4 regions of the Paenibacillus sp. FSL R5-0623 genome follow, and region 1 is predicted to be linked to each of the others. Evidence: riboswitches for the same ligand, from Rfam matches in the RefSeq annotation. Region 1 holds a riboswitch; each other region holds the start of a gene.

What was found. Region 1 has a riboswitch for cyclic di-AMP ahead of MKY92_RS00155 (ubiquitin-like domain-containing protein). Riboswitches for the same ligand answer to the same signal wherever they lie in the genome.
Region 2: it holds a riboswitch for cyclic di-AMP, as region 1 does, so the genes downstream of both, MKY92_RS17510 (3D domain-containing protein) here and MKY92_RS00155 (ubiquitin-like domain-containing protein) in region 1, are expected to answer to the same signal.
Region 3: it holds a riboswitch for cyclic di-AMP, as region 1 does, so the genes downstream of both, MKY92_RS10275 (C40 family peptidase) here and MKY92_RS00155 (ubiquitin-like domain-containing protein) in region 1, are expected to answer to the same signal.
Region 4: it holds a riboswitch for cyclic di-AMP, as region 1 does, so the genes downstream of both, MKY92_RS06960 (hypothetical protein) here and MKY92_RS00155 (ubiquitin-like domain-containing protein) in region 1, are expected to answer to the same signal.

The regions. Positions count from the first base shown of each region.
Region 1 is NZ_CP150233.1:31,453-36,573, reverse strand. It holds gene rsmA (16S rRNA (adenine(1518)-N(6)/adenine(1519)-N(6))-dimethyltransferase RsmA) at 1-267, opposite strand, end outside; gene rnmV (ribonuclease M5) at 272-817, opposite strand; gene MKY92_RS00155 (ubiquitin-like domain-containing protein) at 973-2,157, opposite strand; cyclic di-AMP (ydaO/yuaA leader) riboswitch at 2,430-2,683, opposite strand; gene MKY92_RS00150 (TatD family hydrolase) at 2,925-3,695, opposite strand; gene MKY92_RS00145 (HD domain-containing protein) at 4,028-5,121, opposite strand, start outside.
Region 2 is NZ_CP150233.1:4,000,073-4,005,193, reverse strand. It holds gene MKY92_RS17525 (M20 family metallopeptidase) at 1-275, opposite strand, end outside; gene MKY92_RS17520 (ABC transporter substrate-binding protein/permease) at 459-1,922, shown strand; gene MKY92_RS17515 (amino acid ABC transporter ATP-binding protein) at 1,909-2,631, shown strand; cyclic di-AMP (ydaO/yuaA leader) riboswitch at 2,851-3,047, shown strand; gene MKY92_RS17510 (3D domain-containing protein) at 3,050-3,721, shown strand; gene MKY92_RS17505 (polysaccharide deacetylase family protein) at 3,826-4,617, opposite strand; gene MKY92_RS17500 (hypothetical protein) at 4,771-5,112, shown strand.
Region 3 is NZ_CP150233.1:2,217,378-2,222,498, forward strand. It holds gene MKY92_RS10255 (xanthine phosphoribosyltransferase) at 1-532, shown strand, start outside; gene MKY92_RS10260 (hypothetical protein) at 630-959, shown strand; gene MKY92_RS10265 (hypothetical protein) at 1,079-1,297, shown strand; gene MKY92_RS10270 (carboxymuconolactone decarboxylase family protein) at 1,440-1,769, shown strand; gene MKY92_RS10275 (C40 family peptidase) at 1,843-2,307, opposite strand; cyclic di-AMP (ydaO/yuaA leader) riboswitch at 2,313-2,444, opposite strand; gene pelA (pectate lyase) at 2,863-3,825, shown strand; tRNA gene MKY92_RS10285 (tRNA-Leu) at 4,000-4,084, shown strand; gene MKY92_RS10290 (carbohydrate-binding protein) at 4,230-5,121, opposite strand, start outside.
Region 4 is NZ_CP150233.1:1,545,247-1,550,367, forward strand. It holds gene MKY92_RS06945 (urease accessory UreF family protein) at 31-732, opposite strand; tRNA gene MKY92_RS06950 (tRNA-Leu) at 1,177-1,259, shown strand; gene MKY92_RS06955 (glutathione peroxidase) at 1,408-1,887, opposite strand; cyclic di-AMP (ydaO/yuaA leader) riboswitch at 2,260-2,435, shown strand; gene MKY92_RS06960 (hypothetical protein) at 2,551-2,949, shown strand; gene MKY92_RS06965 (HAD family hydrolase) at 3,284-3,967, shown strand; gene MKY92_RS06970 (Nramp family divalent metal transporter) at 4,103-5,121, opposite strand, start outside.

The DNA of each region.
Region 1 (5,121 bases):
TGGGATCAAGCGCTGATCAATCTCTACGGCTGTGACAGGACCGGCTACCCGAGCCAGTCGCTCCGTAAGGGCTCCAATACCCGGTCCGATCTCTAACGCGCCCTTGGACTCGTCCAAATCGGCTGCATTAACAATTTTGTTCAGTATATTTTGATCAATCAAAAAGTTCTGACCCAGACTTTTCTTAAATGAGAATCCGTGTCTTTGAATAATCTCTTTGGTTCGCTTGGGCGTTGCAATTTCTATCGTCTCTTCCATGTCCTTCATATGCTCACAATCCTTCACCTTCAATTTGCGCTAATGCTGTAGAGAACTCTTCCCGTGTAATCTGAAATACACTGAGACGTTTGTGGAACTGCTTACCGTTACAATAACCGATGCCCAGCAGATTGCCCATCTCCATGCGACGTGCAGCAGCCTGCGGATGCACGATAAGTCCTGCCGCGATCAGGTCCTCCCAATCGATCAGGCTCGGAGCACCTTCGTATGAAGTATGTACGCGCGCCAGAGCATGACGGATCGCCTCAGGTGAGGCATTCTCCACCCCAATGTCCCCTTTACGCGTTGCATCGGCTTCCGGAATGAAGGCATGTTTGCAGCCAGGCACCTTATTCGCAATAATTTTACGAATGCGTTCGCCAGCATGATCCGGATCTGTCAGTACAATGACTCCCCGTCTCTCCTGAGCAAGCGCAATCCGCTTCAGAATGCGTTGGTTGATTGCTGATCCACCTGTTTCTATTGTATCGGCTTCAACGGCCCGACGGATAGCTACCGTATCGTCACGGCCTTCCACCACAATGACTTCTTTTATCATGTTCCATTTCTTCCTTTCTAACGCAAAAAGAAGAGGAATATCCTCTTCTCTGCCAAACGGCGGGGGAGACTGAATTCAGACTCCTCCGCCGCATATTCCGCATGAATCATTCATGCAACTATTTTATAGCATTCCCATTTCAAAGTAAAACGATTTTAGTTCGCTTCCGGCTTCACCGGACCGATCACGTAGACCGTCTTGCCTTTCTTACGTCCAAAATTCAGGGCATGCTTCACACTGTCATAATACACATCAATTTTGTTGCCTTTAATGGCACCGCCTGTATCTTCCGCACGACGGAATCCCAGACCTTCGATATATACCCACCAGCCAATTGGAATGACTTTGGGATCAACCGCAATGGTGCGTCCTTCCGTTACACGAGTACCGGAAGCTGTTTTAGTTCCAATGCCAGGCTCTTCGGAAGAGTAGGCAGTCATGGATACATTTTTAAGTACTTTGGAGTATTTAAAAGAAGTCCCGGATACGGTAATTACTTTGCTGCCCAAGGCAGATGTTTTCTTCGAGTTCGTTGTTGTAGCCTTTTTGGTTGTTGAAGTTTGAGCCGATACGGTCTGAATCTCTGGTTCTTTCACGACCGGTTTTGCTTTGGTGCCGACAGCAATCACTTTATCTACACGATTATTCGCGACAGATTTGCCGACCATTTTTTTGGAGACCAATTCTCCATCCTGAAATACCTTTTCGATGTGCTGTACAAGTGTGCCTTCTTTGCCGTTTACAACGACACGGTTATCCCCTTTGTACAAGCTAGGGTCAGCCGTTTTAATAACTTTGTAAGCGATCGGTTGCTCTACATCCACTGTACGCTTTGTTACGCGCACTACACGGATCTTCATCTCTGCTTTGATCGCAGTTCCAAGCGCCGGATACACTTTATCATTACTTTCAACTTGAATACCTGATTTTTGAATTGCATCTTCTACCGATGAATCGGTTGTATACAGAGTCTTGGTGTCTCCGTCTGCCGTAATGTTAACTGGAACGGCCCGCTCAATAACGATTCGGTCTCCATCTGTAATCGCCCCATTCATGGACATGGATACCTTATCGTGAGGGCTGACTGTGATCGACTGCTCCTCCAGCATTTCCTGAAGCATTCCTGTACGAGTCTCTACCACCTGAGCTTTGCCATCAATAACCAGCGAAATTTGTTTCCCGGCCTGACCGTAAACGACTAACAAGATCATGATTGTAAGCGCAATTGAGAAAATCGCGATCAATGCCATTTGACGCATGTTCTCATGCTTCCACCGCAACGCGAAAGACTTACTGGATGATCGTGACTCATGGGTCTCTTCTGGTTGGAATGTGCCCACTTCTCCGTCCTCCTTCATAGCCTCGCCGTCTAAAGTAATGCATGATGTCTTTGACGTGACTATACCAAATTTTCTACAGAACACAGATTGGACCAACATAATCCGGTTCTGCACCATGAATCAATCTTCGCAACATGATGTCATCCTCCTGAATACCTACCGTATGATGACAATATTTCTTTTATTCAAAAACAAAAAAGCCAAAGAAAGAGTGTAAGAGGAACTCTTTCGTGGCTTCCGAATGATTTGAATATCGGAAATTCATGCACGAGGTTGCCTCTCTTTTTCCGCTTGCGAGGTTAGCTGTCGGGTTCGGGCGAAAGAGAGCCGCCCTATCTTGGGTCACCCGCTCATGGCGGACGCCCTTGAATTCACCCCGAGACCCAAAGAAGAAATCAAATACGGCTTCGCAGTTCCCTTCGCTGCTTTTGGGTCAGCGAACGTTGCGCATCGGCCAAATACACCGATGTTTAAGCCCTATTGGTTCCCCCGCTCTCCGTTAACGGAGACTCAGCGAGACTGATTCATGAAAGTAATGTTGTTTCATCGGAAAGTGTCCCTTTGTTCATCCCCCGAACATCTGTCCAATTTTCCGCACAACAATTCACTGAAAAGATGATATCCTGTTTTGATGCATGTTGTAAAGCGTTGATCAAGTACGTTTTTCTGAATATTTGGTTAAAATATTGTAATATTCTTGATTTATTTGGATCAAAGGGCAAATTAACTCCGCTTACCTGCCTTTTTCACCTCATTTACTCGTTTTTTTAACGAATTCCAAATCGTTCCATGGCATTTTTGGTTGTTATTGCAGCAATTTCCTCCACCGAAATGCCTTTAATTTCCGCAGCTGCCTCTGCAACGAGACGTACATGCGCTGTCTCATTTCGCTTCCCACGATATGGATGAGGTGTCAAATATGGAGCATCTGTTTCAATGAAAAACCGGTCCATAGGAACCTTCTCCAGCACCTCTTTGGGCTGCTTTGCATTTTTGAATGTGATTGGTCCTCCGAAGGAGAGATGGAAGCCCATATCGAGACAACTTTTCGCTGTTTCCCAGCTGCCTGAGAAGGAGTGCATCACACCACCAACCTCACCCGCTTTCTCTTCACGCAAAATTCTTATGATATCTTCATGCGCATCCCGATTATGGATGACAATCGGCATCTTCACTTCACGCGCCAAAGCAATTTGTTGTCGTAATACGCGATGCTGTATTTCCTTTGGTGAAGTGTCCCAGTGATAATCCAACCCAATCTCACCGATCGCAACCACTTTTTCATGCTTGCATAAAGATGCAATCCACTCCAAATCGCCCTCCTGCATTGTGATCGCATCTACGGGATGCCACCCTACAGCTGCATATATAAAATCATATGTTTCAGCGAGTTTCATTGTGGTTGGAATCGTCTCCCGGTTAAAGCCAATGTTGATCATGCGACCAACTCCTGCATCCACAGCACGCTGAATCATTTCCTCGCGGTCCTCGTCGAATTGTGGTGCATCCAGATGTGTATGTGTGTCGAACAGCATCATGTCTGTATCTCCCTTCATGTCGAAATAACGACTATCTTCTTTTGAAAATTCAATTTGTAAATTCCAATAATTTAATGACTCGTACATAAAACATTTTGGGTAATCTGTGTATTACATCATCACGTTTGTTTCTTCACAACTACAATATATAGAAGATATACAGATATTCTGATCTATATATTGCTAATTGCAATCATTCTGCCTGCTTGCATTTACAAAATTATGTCGATCTACATATACTCCCCATTAAAGCAGATTACTGTATCATGAAAAATAGCTCTTTTGGAAAGTGTTTTGATATCAAAATTCTTCATCGGATTATACCCACACGATTACAAGAAATAGGGGCGTATATGTGACGGTAATTCGTGAATAATCGCATCCACCTTGTTTTGCGGGTAATACAAATGATGTTTCCCTCGGTGAAGCCCACTGATGGAACGGACAATGTCAGATACTTCTGACAACTCACGTAAATTGTCCTGTCGATCCAGAAGAAGAATCTGCTTATCTGTGGATTCATCCGGACGAAACACATCATACGGATTATCCGAAGGAAAATCAATTTCAAGATCATATTCGGGATCGAGGCCAGCCTGTACAAAAGCTTCCCGAATCTCTTCCATCATTGTCAAGTCGACCTGTTCAAGCTCTACATACTTATATAACTTGCGATCCATAAAACGTTCGCATAACTCACTCAGAACAGTATCGTCCTCCTTGCGCCACTGCGTAAATGCCGTCTGAATTAATGCTTCATCCAACTGCAAATATTCATCTACGGATAATTCCCCTTCAAATAGTTGAGGGAGTGGATCAATCATGAAGCGGAATTGAAAATCATGTTGTATGAGTGTTTTCGCTCGCTTGAATATTTGCCGCAATATAATTTCAGAACTACGAGTTACCGGATGGAAGTAAATCTGCCAATACATCTGATACCGAGACATTAGGTAATCCTCCACAGCATGCATGCCTGACTCCTTGACTACAATCCGCCCATGATAAGGACGCAGCATCCGAAGGATACGATCAAGGTCAATCGTGCCGTAATTTACACCTGTAAAATAAGCATCCCTGAGCAAATAATCCATTCGGTCTGCATCAAGCGGACTGGTCACCAAGTTCACAACAATCGGCTTTTCATACGTTTTTTGAATGACAGACGCTACTTTCTCAGGAAAATCAGGAGCATACCGTCTTAAGATCGCCCCTACTTCGGTATCACCTGTAATAATGCGACAAGTCCAATCTTCGTGATTCATGTCAAAAGCTTCCTCGATGGAGTGAGAGAATGGCCCATGCCCGAGATCATGAAGTAGAGCTGCACACAGAGCTACAATTTTTTCTTCCTTCGGCCAATCCGAATAATGACTTCTTTCAAATTGAGAGATGATCTTGCGTGTGATCTCATAAACACCTAGCG
Region 2 (5,121 bases), 3.0 Mb from region 1:
TGACCGATCTCAGGCAAGGCGTCATATTCACACAATAATGCAATGGTAGGGCCGGGTTTGGCGGCTGAATAGGTTCCGATAAAGGCTGTCTCCAGTCCAAGGATTGGAGCCTCTACAGTGAACCCGTGATAGACCAGTTCTTCTTTCAAACGGGCAGAAGCGAGATACTCTTCATTTCCCAGTTCAGGGTTGGCACCGATATATGATGAAATGGCTTTAAAACGGGAAGCATATTGATCAATAACCGTCAGGATCTGTGATTTGTTAGATGTCATTAGTAAGCTCCTTATGCAAAAATGAAAATAATTCATTGATTATATCATGTTTGCTTTATTTTTTCAGAAACAAGTCAAGATTTGTATTGTCAAAATGCATTGCATAATCATGCATTGTACTTTATAATGACTCAGTCATCAACATGAGAAGCATACAAAGTATTGTAAGGGGAGAGAAAAAGGTTGAAATTAATAAGTCGTTACACCATAATGCTGTTGACCTTTGTTATTCTGCTGACGACTGCCGTTCCTGTGGCATTTGCAAGTGGGACTTCAGACAATTCAAGCAGTAAAAAGCTGGTGCTCGGTACAAGTGCCGATTTTGCACCCTATGAATTCCATAAAGTGATTAATGGCAAAGATGAAATCGTCGGTTTTGATATTGAGATCGCCAAAGAGATTGCCAAAGATCTTGGCGCTGAGCTTGTGATTGAGGATATGGGCTTCGACGGTCTTCTGCCTTCATTGCAGAGCGGGCGTGTTGATCTGGTAATTTCAGGTATGACCCCGACAGATGAGCGGAAGAAAAGTATCGATTTTTCCGACACCTATTATAAATCAAAACAAGTGATTATGGCTCGCAATGTGGATAAAGACAAATATCCAACCATGGCAGAACTTGAAAATGCGAAAATTGGCGTTCAGAAAGGCTCCATTCAGGAAACGATCGGACAGAGTATTCCAGGAGCGAAGCTTACTGCGCTTGATAAAATCTCGGATATCGTGCTTCAACTGCAAACAAAACGCATTGACGCGGCAATCGTTGAAGATACCGTTGCTGCAGGTTATCTGGACGATATCATTGGACTTGCTGCTGCTGTTCCGGACGAAGAGCAAGCAGAAGCGGCAATCGGGATTCGCAAAGGTAATACCGAGCTGCTAGCTGCAGTAAATGGAACACTGGAGCGATTGAAAAGTGAAGATAAAATCAATCAGATGGTGACGGACGCCAGCCTCTTGATGGCGGATAAAGCGAACAAATCGCAAAATATTTTCCAAGTATTCTGGGAATATAAAAGTTTCTATGCTACAGGTGTAGGATACACACTTCTGTTGTCTGCACTTGGGGTTATCTTCGGGGTAATTATTGGATTGATCATCTGTTTGTTCCGTTTGCATGACGCTGCAATCTTGCGCTGGATCGGTACTGCTTACGTTGAAGTGATCCGTGGCACACCGATGCTGGTACAATTGATGATTATTTACTATGGTTTTTCCCTGAGCTTTGGCATTAACTTCACTGCACTTCAGGCAGGTATCATTACACTTTCAATCAATAGTGGTGCCTATCTGGCGGAGATTTTCCGTGCGGGTATTCAAGGTGTAGATCGTGGTCAGTTGGAGGCAGCTCGTTCCCTAGGTATGGGAAGAGGCGATGCGATGCGTTATATCATATTGCCACAGGCATTCAAAGCTGTATTACCGGCGATCGGTAATGAATTCATAACCATCATCAAGGAATCCTCCATTATCTCAGTTATCGGTATGGTGGACATTATGTATCAGGCAAGTGTGGTCAAAAACATTACGTATCAAGGCTTGAGTCCATTTTTGATTGCAGCAGCCATCTACTTTGTATTAACGTTTATTTTGTCCAAGCTGCTTGGACGACTGGAAAGGAAGTTGAGTGCAAGTGATAGACGTTAGACAATTACACAAATCTTATGGAAATAACGATGTGCTTAAGGGCATTAATGTGACGATTGGCAAAGGTGAGGTTGTCGTGGTCATCGGCCCTTCCGGTTCAGGTAAAAGTACTTTTTTGCGTTGTCTGAACCTCTTGGAACAACCTACATCAGGTGAAATCGATTTTGAAGGTGTGTCAATTACGGACCCCAAGCACAACATTAATGCAACTCGGGAAAAAATGGGTATGGTGTTCCAGCATTTCAACCTGTTCCCACACAAAACGGTACAGCAAAACATCACGATTGCTCCGATTAAAGTGAAGAAACAATCCACGCAGGAAGCGGAGAAAATTGCTGCTGATCTGCTTAACACTGTGGGCTTGTATGATAAAAAAGATACATTCCCGAATCAGCTGTCTGGTGGACAGAAGCAGCGGATCGCCATTGCAAGAGCATTGGCCATGCAGCCGCATGTCATGCTGTTTGACGAGCCTACTTCGGCATTGGACCCCGAGATGGTCGGTGAAGTGTTGGATGTCATGAAACGTCTTGCAGAAGGCGGGATGACCATGGTCATCGTGACACATGAGATGGGTTTTGCACGTGAAGTGGGAGACCGGATCCTGTTCATGGATGGCGGGGTTATTGTAGAAGAGGGAACACCAGATGAGGTATTTGGAGCACCGAAAAATTCACGTACACGTGATTTTCTTGCGAAAGTACTCTAAACGAAGTGATCAAATAGCGTTACTGACTTCGAGTCGGTAACGCTATTTTTTTATGGATAATAATCACGTATGGATTCGGAAAAGTAACTATTCTGTTACCAGATGTAAAGGAATCGGGTCGTCCAACAATTCTAGAGTATGCAGTATTCTTACACATGCTTACATGCTAAAAACTATTTGGTAAGAATTACTACAAGTTCAGGTTACAAAATTGTGATATATTGAACTCTGCCGAAACTTCCGGACAGGGAGTGTGGGGGATGTAACGATGCAGATTGTGCAGGGGGAAGATCTACAGCACACTGCTTGGGGTGAATTAGGGGTACATAACGTTTCAAATGTAATGAAGAACCTATAGGGTGGGCTCCTCATCCGAATCCGACAACTAACTTCGCAGGCACAATGAGGGAGGAAGACCATGATTAACAAGAAACGTATAGCCAAAACAGCAGTAGCATTAATGACAACAGCAATGCTTATTCAAGCCGTTCCGGCTCACGCCGATTCAGTTCATGTGGCCAAAGAAGGGGATACCTTCTACACCTTATCAAAACAATATGGAGTAGCAATGAACACATTGGTTAAAGCAAACAACGACATTTCACCTTACAATATTTATGGTGGTTTGAAAATTACGATTCCCGGTAAGGCAAACAATGTAGCTGCCGCGGCGACGGAGAGCAAGACCCAAGCCAAAACAGTTACCACAGCGAGCTTGGACGTTAATGCAGATAACAAAGTGGTTCAGGCCTGGGGTAAAACATTCGATTACAGCAAAGCTGTGAACGTAAAAGCAACGGCATACTCTGCAGATCCGTCTGAAAATGGAGGCTGGGGTGCAGTCGATTATTTCGGAAATGACCTTGAACTGGGTACGATTGCAGTTGATCCAAGTGTAATTCCACTCGGAACCAAAGTACTGGTAACGGGTCACAGCCATCCAGGATTGCCAAAACAGGCTTTTGTAGCCACCGCGCGTGATGTAGGCGGTGCAATCAAGGGTCACCGGATTGATATCTTTATCCCGGGTAGCAAACAGTCCGTAAGCACATTTGGATTTCAGGATATCGAGCTGTACATTCTGAAGTAGAAAATTAATTACATCTAACGAATTCAAACAGGGTGTCTGCCAGTCGCAAACTTGCGATTGAACAGCACCCTTTTAATATTCTCATTTATTACTTCATGGTCATCTTAATCTTTGGCCTTTGACAATCCCAGCATTTCGTCCAAGGTGACGAGTTCATATCCGCGCTTTTGCAATTCCTCAATGATTTCAGGCAAAGCCTCAATCGTGCCGTTCAGGTTTGATCCTACACCGCCTCCAGCATGTTGCAGAACAATGGAGCCTGGTTTTACGGCAGACAGGATGTTATCTTTCACCTGCTCCTTTGAAAGGCCTTTCCAGTCCAGGGAGTCTACGTTCCAGTTCACAATGCTATAGTGTTGTTTGGCAGCCCATCTCAGCTGTTCTTCATTAATGTCTCCATAAGGCGGTCGAATCATCTTGGGCGTATATCCCGCCAAACGTTGAATAATATCTCCGGTATGTAGAATTTGTTTACGAAAGGCATTCATCGACAGCTTACTGAATTCAGGATGATTGTAGCTGTGATTACCAACCATGTGCCCTTCCTTAACGATGCGTTTCACCAGATCCGGATGTTTCTCAGCACGACTACCCACGATGAAGAATGTAGCTCTGACATTGTATTTCTTCAATACATCCAGTACTTGTGGAGTAAACCGTGGGTCAGGTACATCATCAAAAGTCAGTGCAACCTTCTTGGTTGAAGGACCATTCGTTTTGAACGTATCGGCATATTTTTGACGTAACTGTCCCAATGTCAGTTGTTCTTCTTCCGCAGAATCCGAACCTGATACGGATTCACTTGGCGGGCTTGAAACATCCCGCGATGAAACTGGAGCATGATATCCTCCGAGAAAAATAACGATAACCATCAGCATAATGAGGCGTACGCGCATAATAACGGCCTCCTTTTCCAAAATGACGTTCTCTTTGGTATGCCCGGGCTATCTACAAGTTATGCGTAGTGTGAGAAGTTTCATTGCGGATTTAGCTTATGACAGCCATAATTCCTCCATATAAAACATATAGAAAAGGATAGGTGGATGGGTATGAGTACATATGATTTGAAATCCATACGTTTACAGGTGATTGAAGCAGGAGAAGATAAGGTTTTTCTCGTTACGGGAGGAAAGGCGCATATTGGCGCCGCAGCCACATTCTACGTGGATCATGAGCGCGTCAGCGGGACGACGGTACATATTCCGGGGCATAAGGAACAAGAGCTGTGTGAGCGGCTTGCCCGAAAGGCTGCCCTGAATCTGAAAGTAACCGTTACGGTGATCATGGGTATTCATTTTGATTCCATCACGCGGATGCAGATCGACGAAATCGTGCAGACTGCAGAGAGGTTGATGGAGGATCATCTGAACAAAGATAAGCGGTCTTCCTGACATAAGAGC
Region 3 (5,121 bases), 2.2 Mb from region 1:
TCAAGTATTAAAGCTGGATGGTCTGTTGAACCACCAGATTGATCCTGCATTAACGATGGAGATGGGACGTGAGTTCGCTGCCCGTTTTCGTGAAAGTGGAGTAACTCGGGTAATCACGGTAGAATCCTCAGGCATTCCGGTTGCTTTTGCAGCAGCCTATGAACTGGGGGTGCCCCTTGTATTCGCCCGTCGTAAAAAAACACTTCTGGCTGATCCTGATGCTTACTGTGAACGTGTACCGTCCTTTACCAAAGGAATTGTAACTGACATTATGGTATCCCGCGAGTTCATTCATGAGAATGACCGCATTTTGTTCATTGATGATATTATTGCCAATGGAGATGCCGCTCGTGGCGTCATCAAAATTATCGAGCGTTCCGGTGCGGAACTCGTCGGATTCGGCGTTGTGGTCGAGAAAAGTTTCCAGGCAGGAGCACGCACAATTCGTGAACAGGGTATTCCGGTGGAAGCCTTGGTACGCATTCGTTCCCTGAACGATGGAACAGTACAATTTGACGATAACGAAATGTGACATTTTAAAGGAATAGGGCCTATTTTTTGAACTATGCCTTTGCATGACCGCCGATTTCATTTATAATGGGGTTATGTTAGGGAGAGGAGGCAACACCATGGGGAACCAACCGGCAACAGAACAATTTTTTAATGATAAGCTGGCGGAATCGAAAGTTCATTTTGAACGTGCCCTGGATTGTAAACATACGGAATTCGATGACCTTTATCCCTATATGATTGAACATCCTCAATTTTTCTGGTACAAACGCTATGTTGCCTGGTCAGAATTACTGACGATTGTAGGCTTGTGCGAAGAGTTGTCCTTCTCTTGGAAAGAACAATTTACACCGCATCAAGTGGAGTACCTTGAAGAACGTGTGATGTCCGCCAAAGTGCTTGATTTTTGGTTCGAGAAGAACGACAGCAAAGAGCACGCGCAGCGGTAACTTTCAGTCGGGACATAATTTCGAATGACATAACAGTCCAATACAGTCACGTGAGACCTAAATGACATTTCATTTAGGTCTCTTTTTGTAAATAAATTTGAAATATAGGAGCCATGAAGATGATTAGTGATACAGAATTGGACGCCCTGCGTCTGTCAGGTGAGAAAGTAAGAGTCGTACGGGACGAGCTGGAATCGAACGACGTGAAGGGGATTGTGGTTGCCTGGGATGGCGAGCAGGTACTTATCCGTCGTCAGAATCGACGTGTCGTTAAGCTGGACCGAGGTTACAGCTATCAGCTGTTCAGCGAGCCGCGCCAGAGTCCACTTAGTGAGTAACAGCTTATAATTATGGCAGTGGCCATGAGCGTTAAATGTTTGGAATTACCATGATTTCTTGGCATAATTGGCTCACTCGGGAGAGAAGATAGGTACAGTGAGGAAGATCTGTAACTATAGCCGAGAGGGTGTGCTACAAGCCATGACATTGATGAATGATAAAGTTCATGCCTACAAGGATCAGATTGGAGCATTAAGCGATGTGCTGCCAGGTGTGGTGAAGTCCTATCATGAGTTTACCGGAGAATGCTTCCAACCTGGCGTGATTGATGCGAAGACAAAACAGTTAATTGCGCTTGGGATTGGATTATTCGCCAACAATGAGGTATGTACCTTCTACCATGTAGAAGAAGCCCGTGCTAAGGGCGCAACAGATCAGGAGATTATGGAGACCGTAGCCGTGGCTGGAGCTGTTGGTGGAGGACATGCCCTGTCTCAAGGTGCGATGCGAGTGCAGAAGGCGCTGCATTAGTAAGCAATGCAACATACATTTTTAAGTGCAAAAAAGGCATCCGGTTAATAACCGATGCCTTTTTGTATGTGAATCACATTTTACCTAACATTTTATCATACATAAACTGTCCAGTTACCCGACGTGCTGTTACGTAACGATCATTGAAGTATGGATTCGATAACTTCGTGATGCTTACACCTTTACTGCTGGAGGCATGAGCGAATTGTCCGCCGCCGATATATACACCTGTATGTGAAATGCCTTTGCCTGTTGTATTAAAGAACACCAGATCACCTGTCCGAACATTGCTCTTAGATACGGGAGTACCTGCTTTGGCTTGCTGCTGCGAAGTACGTGGTAATTCAATGCTGTATTTGTTGAAAAGATATCTCATAAAACCAGAACAGTCGAAGCCGGCTACAGTTGTGCCACCCCATTTGTAAGGAATACCTGTCATGTTGTTCACTACGGAGTTGATACTGCTTGCCTCTGTGCTTGTTGCCCCGGATGTAAATAATACAGCTGCTCCAAAAATGGAGATAATCAGTTTTTTCAAAATCAATGTTCTCCCTTCGATGCCTACGGAGTTAGCTAAGGGTTCGGTAGAAGGTTCCCTATATTTCCTATGTATAAGAATAATTCACCCAAATTGGTTCCCCCGTTTTCAAACATGAAACTCGGCAATGAATAATTAAGTTTTTGTAACTATTTGAAACTATATTGCATAAATGCGTAATTGTCAAACCTATTTAAAACCCTTCGTAATACCTCAATGTTAGCGGAATTAAGGTTTTTATATGAAAGAAGGGATCAAGTTTGGGTATCATTCATGACAAAAACGTCATTATTGATTCGTTTAAGACGAATTTGGATAAATAAATAGGTTTGTCATGAGTTAAAAGAACTATCCCGTTATGTAGAATTAGAGAGATTATATTCATTAAGTTGCATATATTGACAATGATCGATTTTTTGCATATTATCTGATTATCCAATCCACATATTGGATTAAAATTGATTTTATTATGAGATAAATACAAATAAAGGAGGTTTAAGGACGCGTATCATAGGTAAGCAGAAGTGGAAGATTTATAAAAACAAACATAGGAGAGTGTTACATTTGAAAGCGAAGAAAATAATTACTTTTGTCCTGGCATGTACGATGGTGTTCTCAGCAGTTGGAATGGCAGTTCTTCCTGTAGGGACGGTATCTGCTGCGGATGCATCGGGTACTACAGCGAGTATTTCTGATATTTTGAAGAGCCAGCTGCCGGATGGGGGTTGGAGAAAAGATTATAAACAGACAAGTGGAGAGTGGGCGAAGTCCACGATCGACAACAAGGCTACATACTCAGAAATTAGAAGATTGGCGAAGGAATTTAAAAAGACGAATGATCCGCGTTACTCCACAGCTGCAATCAAAGGAATTAACTTTTTGATCAACATGCAGTATTCAAACGGCGGATGGCCACAAGTTTACCAAAGCTCCGGATATCACAAGCACATCACTTACAATGATGATGCCATGATTAATGTAATGATCATGTTGGATGAAGTAGCGGCACGTAAAGGTGATTTCTCGTTTATCGACAGCACTCTTGCTAACCGCAGTAAAAACTCAGTTGCCAAAGGTGTGGAGGCAATTCTGAATACACAGGTTGTTTCAGGCGGTAAGCTGACAGCATGGGGACAACAACATGATTCCAGTTCTCTTAAACCGGCAAGCGCAAGAATCTATGAAGTACCATCACTGACGGCTGGAGAGAGTGTAACGATTGTTAAATTCCTGAAAACCAGACCTGCTACCGCTAAAATTACGGCATCCATTAAGGGAGCTGAGGCATGGTTTAACAAAGTGAAGATTACGGGTTACAAGTATGAAAGAGCAAACGGAGACAGCAAAATTATCGCTGATTCCAAAGCTGCACCGATCTGGGCTCGTTTCTACGAAGTGGGAACGGATAAACCGATCTTTATTGGTCGTGACGGGGTCGTTAAATACAAACTAAGTGATATTGATAAAGAAAGAAGAGGCGGTTATGCATGGTATGGCAACTGGCCTTCCAAGCTGTAACTTGAAGTATGCTTCCGTTATAATGAACTAAACTATTAGCTGTTAAAGGTAAAGCCCGAAAACGACATGGACGTCTGGTTCGGGCTTTATTGTTATTATTTTCAGTGTTGACATGATAGATTTCACATGATATATTATCTCTTGTCGCCGATATTGATCACGGAGATACAATATGCGGTCGTGGCGGAATTGGCAGACGCGCACGGTTCAGGTCCGTGTGGGCTAACCCCCCGTGGAGGTTCGAGTCCTCTCGACCGCATCTAAAAAAAGACTCCTTAAGCTAACGCTTAAGGAGTCTTTTTTTGCATTTTTTGATATAACACTAACTTTAGACTTGAGTATCCAAGAGGTTAGTGCTTAGCTGCACGTACAGCAAATGGTCTTCCATCAGCCATACGGAACGTTTATTGCGCTGCGGTAACATTAATGCTGTCAATATTCGGTCCTTCCGATCCAGTGGTGACCACTTTCAATGTATTGGTCCCCGTGTTCATGGGGACCTGTATTGTTTTTTCAACCCAAGTGGACCAGCTTCCCGTAGCTGGAAAGGGCTCGTTGCTGATGACTTTGGTTCCGTTCACAAAAATGTCGAGGTTCCGAGTGCCGCTTTCCAGCGCATAACGAAACTTTACGTTTTTGGTACTTGTTGTAGTGTTATTAATGCTGTTCCATTGAATGGCCGAACCAGTCATCGCATTGAAGTTAACATACCCGGAGCCAGTGTAACCGGGGTAGATTGTTTCAATGGCAGCTTCCGTAAGTGACGTTCCGGTCTCGGCTTCATACGTAGTGCCACTGCCTGTATTCCCGCCGTTATTTCCGCCAGTAACGTTGGCAACAAACGTTGTTACGCTCTGAGGCGGGAGCTGTGCCGTGAAGGCTCCATTGGATACGGTAAGCGGGGTTCCGCTTGCCAGGTTTCGACTGCTGTCCGTAATCCATGAGGACACAGTGGAGGCATTACCATTCTGCAGAACGAATTTTTGGCTTGTGGCTGAAGTTCCACGGTTAATTGCCACAACGACGACTTTGTTATCACCTTTGTAGGCTGAGACAAATGTGTTCGTATCCGGATTTTTCGTTGCATCGACTCGCAGGTAGCCTGGACGCACGAATTTAGAGAAATGAGCCATATTATACCCGCGTTTGCTTATGGTACCGTCCTCTTTCATCGGACCATACTGTCTGCGGATGTACCACCACACATAGGCCTGGAAATCACCTTCTACCATGGCATTGTGCATGTGATAGGAAACGTCTAGTGCTTCAGGCCAGCGATCTGCTGAGTTGTTGTCA
Region 4 (5,121 bases), 1.5 Mb from region 1:
GAAGGGGAGCGGGTATGAGGAGGAAGAGGATTAGGCTCTGTAGGCATGAAGTCCAGCTCCAAGCATATGGAAACTGGGGAAAAACGATTTCATGGACATCGAGGTTGGCTGTGCCAGTCCATCCGCAGCCGAGGCGCTGACGGTCTTCCATTCATTCTCCAGATCTGTGGCCAGGCGGACCATCAGATCCTTGGTTGTATCATTGTTCAGGGGAATGACTTTGGAGGCTTCGGTTATGCAGGCATTCATGGCTGAATGCAGGTAACCAAGGACCGCCTCCTCGACCGGGATATCGAGGTGGTGGTTAATCCAGGCGTGAACAGTGGAGAGGCAGCCAACCGAATCGTATTTGGCAAAGATCTGTTCGAGCTGGGTGAATTCAATCCAGGGGTGCAGAGCGCGTGCGAGTCTGATCAATCGTTTACCCATCGCGGCAGCTTGTTCTCTGAGATCTCCAGGGGTTCGCTGAACATGGACGAGCTTGTCGATCAGAGCTATCCGCCATGTATCCTTGTGATCTGCTGCGGTATAGATGCCTTTAATGGCCATACCTTCAAGACGAACGATGCTGGGATGCAACTGACAACGCATGAATGATTCGAGATCTTCAGCATTACGAATGGTACCCTCCCTGATATGGATATCCATGCCGAAGGAATGGGTGAACCCTCCAACCTGAATAGAGGAATCAAGCAGTTTGACATAATCGAGAAGCTTATTCCCACGGTTCACAATCATTCGCCTCCTGTGTTCGTTAAATGTCACTTAAAGTGACATTTATATTCCTTTTTGTTTGCTTTGTGTTTAAAAATCCGAATTATATGATAGTTATCATCCCATAAACGTCCGCTTTTTGTCAATAGTATCCGTGAGAATTAATGGATTAAATCTGGAATTTAATATCTGTGTTATTTTATATAACTTATTGCGTTACTTATGTGGAGAAATGTAGGGTGGACTATATATAAGGAAGGACTATATATAAATGAATCAACAAGATCGGCTCTTACCGAAAAAGAGGGGATCAAATCTAATCATATGCAGTTCATGGGTAAAGATGACGAGATTATGCGATTTTTGATGAAATTGCCTAGCTGAAAAAGTAGTATTAAAAAATACTTTACTTTTAGTTCTGAACCCAGTATAATCAATTCTGTTGCCGATTATTTACGACATGCGGTCGTGGTGGAATGGCAGACACGCTATCTTGAGGGGGTAGTGGGCGTATGCCCGTGGAGGTTCGAGTCCTCTCGACCGCATCATATGAACGATTAAAAAGAAGCTTTCCATTAATGGAAGGCTTCTTTTTTTTGTCTTTTTGAACAGTTTGACATCAAAGTTGAGAAAAAAAGGCCATCCATTACCGAGGCAATGGTGCTTACCTTCCGGCTACGGGTGGCCAATGTATTATTTTTGCAGCAAGTTCTTGATATCTTCTTCAATCTTGTCCGGTGTTGTTTTGGGAGCATAACGTTTCAGTACCTGTCCGTTCTGATCCACAAGGAATTTGGTGAAATTCCATTTAATTGCTTTGGAGCCGAGCAGGCCAGGAGCTTCTGTGCTAAGGTGTTGGAAAAGAGGGTGAGCGCTTGAGCCGTTCACATCAATTTTCTCAAACATGGGGAAGCTTACGCCATAATTCATCTGACAGAACTCGGCAATATCGTCGGAAGATCCTTTTTCCTGTGCAAACTGGTTGCTTGGGAAACCAAGAACTTCAAATGGAGCATCTTGAAACTTGTCTTGCAGTTCTTGCAGACCTTTGAATTGAGGAGTGAGGCCGCATGAGCTTGCCGTATTCACAATCAGTAACACTTTGTCACGGTAGTCGGACATTTCAACTTCTTGACCGCGAAGGGTATTCACTTTGTAATCGTAGACTGTCATCTAAATCGCCTCCATTTATTTACTCTTATATCTTCTATTATATTGGTTACAATTAAATATTGCAAAACTAATATGGTGTTAAAAGAATCAAAACAGGCAAGTTGTGCAGAATACGTGAATGAATTGCGAGTTGATTTTCGTCAGAGTGAGAATTAGATAGATTTAAAGAGATGGATAGAGTATGACCTTATTGTAAGCGCTATTATATGTGAGTATTGCCGAAAATCTGTCGATTCGGTGATCTGTGCGGACTTTACACCGTCATGGCGCGGGTGTATGATTCATAACGTAATTTCAATTTAAACTAAATTGTACCTGAAAAACGAAACAAACGATAATATCGCTCGATCTTATCCTTAAGATATACGAACGATGTTTTAATCGCTGAGTTTCCATTCATTGATGAGTGGAAAACGGGGGAACCAACAGAATGCGCTGTCCAGGACAGTAGGCATTCATGGGGTGAATTTTCCGGTGACAGCCGGAAATAGGGCGACTCTCGCGCCCGAATCCGTCAGCTAACCTCGTAAGCGTTAAAGGGAGAGGCAACAAGCCGTACGCTGGTTCATGGTGTTTTCGCCATGGGTTCTTTAAGAAGCGTTCGGGAGGCCTTGGTCCCCCACGCTTCTTTTTTGTTGTCTTTTCACGCCAAGGGAGGAACGAATGATGGATACTGAGATGATCTTAGTGACTGCTCCAAATGAAGCAGGACGCAAATTTATCAAATTGCTGATGTACAAAAAAATGCCCTTTGCCGTTCTAACCAACAGTGCAGGGGAAGAGCGCAGACTCCGTAGAATCGGAGTAGAACATGTCATTCGCATGAACACGGCTGCAGCTCAAAAATGGTTTTTGCCGCAGGGCAGCGTAGGCAACGTGTTTATTTTCGAGAACAGCCTGAATCTGACCTGTCGTTATTTACAGATCTGCCGTTCATGGACTTCGAAATCTCTGTGCGTTATTACGGAGCAGAGTCATCCTAAGGGTATCTATCGGGGCATGGGCGCAGACCGGATTGTATATTCGCTCAATGGGGAAGTTGGCTTTCTCCTCAATGGTTAATGCCATAGCTTGTGATTGCTCAGGTGTAAGGTGCCTGTTATAATTGAATGTATCGATAAACGGAAGTTTGAGGAGACTCATGCAGGATGGTGAGTCTTCTTTTTTATGGTTTCTATAGGTTGTTCAAAAAGTCCGCTTTTGATTACGAAGGATGCCTAGTGGCATCATCAGCATCGAATATGAAATTCAGCCGAAATGTCCGTTGCTCACGTAGTTTTCTCTACGCTCCGCTACTCCATTTCTAGCTTCATTCCATCTTCTCGGTACTGAAAACCAGACTTTTTGAACTGAATTAGGATCAGGAATCACCTGTGGCTTACAAGGAGGAATTGGCGTGCCGGATGTAGGTGGATTGAAATGGTTGTTTTTTGATGTTGGAGATACACTGGTGGATGAATGGGAGCCGGTTGATGATATTATCGGACAGTTCGTCCGCGAAGCCTGTGCATTGGGGTATCCGGTGAAGATTGAGGCGGTACGCGAACTGTTCGCGAACTGTTACCAGAAATATGAGCAATGGCCGATGAGAGTGGCGATTCGCACATTCGTTGAAGACGAGGGACACCAGAAGCAGATTCAGGACAAGCTGAAGTTTCAAAAAGATCTTGAACGTCCTTTTCCATCAGCGGATTACGTTCTTCAGCAGTTGTCACGGCATTATCGCATTGGCATTATTGCCAATCAGAGTCCTGGTACGGAAGAGAGACTGGAGAGTTACGGACTGCGGAAGTATGTTGATGTTCTGGCGTGTTCGGCTGAAGAAGGAGTGTCCAAGCCAGACCCTGAGTTATACACTGTGGCCTTGAAACAGGCCGGTTGTGAACCGGAGGAAGCCGTCATGATCGGCGATCGGATCGATAACGACATTATACCTGCTCGGAAGCTGGGCATGCGTACGATTCGAATGTTGCAGGGTTACGGAAGATTCCAGCCAGAACTATCGGATAACCAACGTGCGGACTGGACTGTTGATTCATTGGATCAACTCCTGCCGTTACTGATACCAAATCAGGATTAGATGATTGTTTATTGGAGTTTGAGTTTTACTATAAAAGGAAACACCTTGCTGTATTTCAATAAAAAAGGCTGATCAACTTGGTATAGCATACCGGAGTTGATCAGCCTTTTTAGTATTTAATCGATAAGAACGAGATTAGAATAACCGAATCGTCTGAATGATCAGATATACATTCAGCACAACGATAATCGCGGCAATGAACCATGAGATGATTTTGAGCCACAATTTGTTGGCGAATGCACCCATGCTTTTTTTATCACTCGTGAACATCACCAGGGGAATTACAGCAAAGGGCAATTGAAGCGACAGCACGACCTGGCTCAAAATGAGTAGTTCTTCTGTGCCATGCTCTCCTGCAATGGCTGTCACAATTACCGCCGGGATGATGGCGATCAGACGTGTGACCAGTCTGCGCAGCCAAGCCGGAATCCGAATGTTCAGGAAACCTTCCATAACGATCTGCCCAGCAAGTGTACCTGTAAGGGTAGAGTTCTGACCTGATGCTAACAGCGCCACACCGAACAGGATACTGGCAACCGTAGTACCCAATAGAGGTGTCAGCAGATGATAAGCATCTGCGATCTCGGCAACCTGCGTCATACCAGCACTGTGGAATACAGCAGCAGATACGATCAGGATGGCTGCATTGATGAACAGGGCCAGTGTCAACGCGATTGTAGAATCCATGGTCGAGTACCGAATGGCTTCTTTTTTGCCCTGTGGTGTCTGTTCAATCTGACGGGTCTGTACAATGGAAGAATGCAGGTACAGATTATGCGGCATCACGGTTGCTCCGATAATACCAATGGCGATATAGAGCATAGCCGGGTTTTGCAGAATCTCAACATTGGGTACAAAACCATGGAGAACACCGCCCATATCCGGTTTTGCCAGAAACAGATCAATCCCGAAGCAGAGGGCGATGGTTGCCATCAGCACAATGACGAGAGTTTCCAGAGCGCGGAAGCCTTTGTTTTGCAGTACAAGAATCAGGAGTACATCAACTGCGGTGATGATAACGCCGTATAACATGGGGATGTTAAATAACAGCTTTAATGCGATGGCAGAACCAATGACTTCAGCCAGATCGGTGGCTGCAATGGCAAGCTCACACAGTATCCATAACATCATGACAACAGGCATGCTGAATCGTT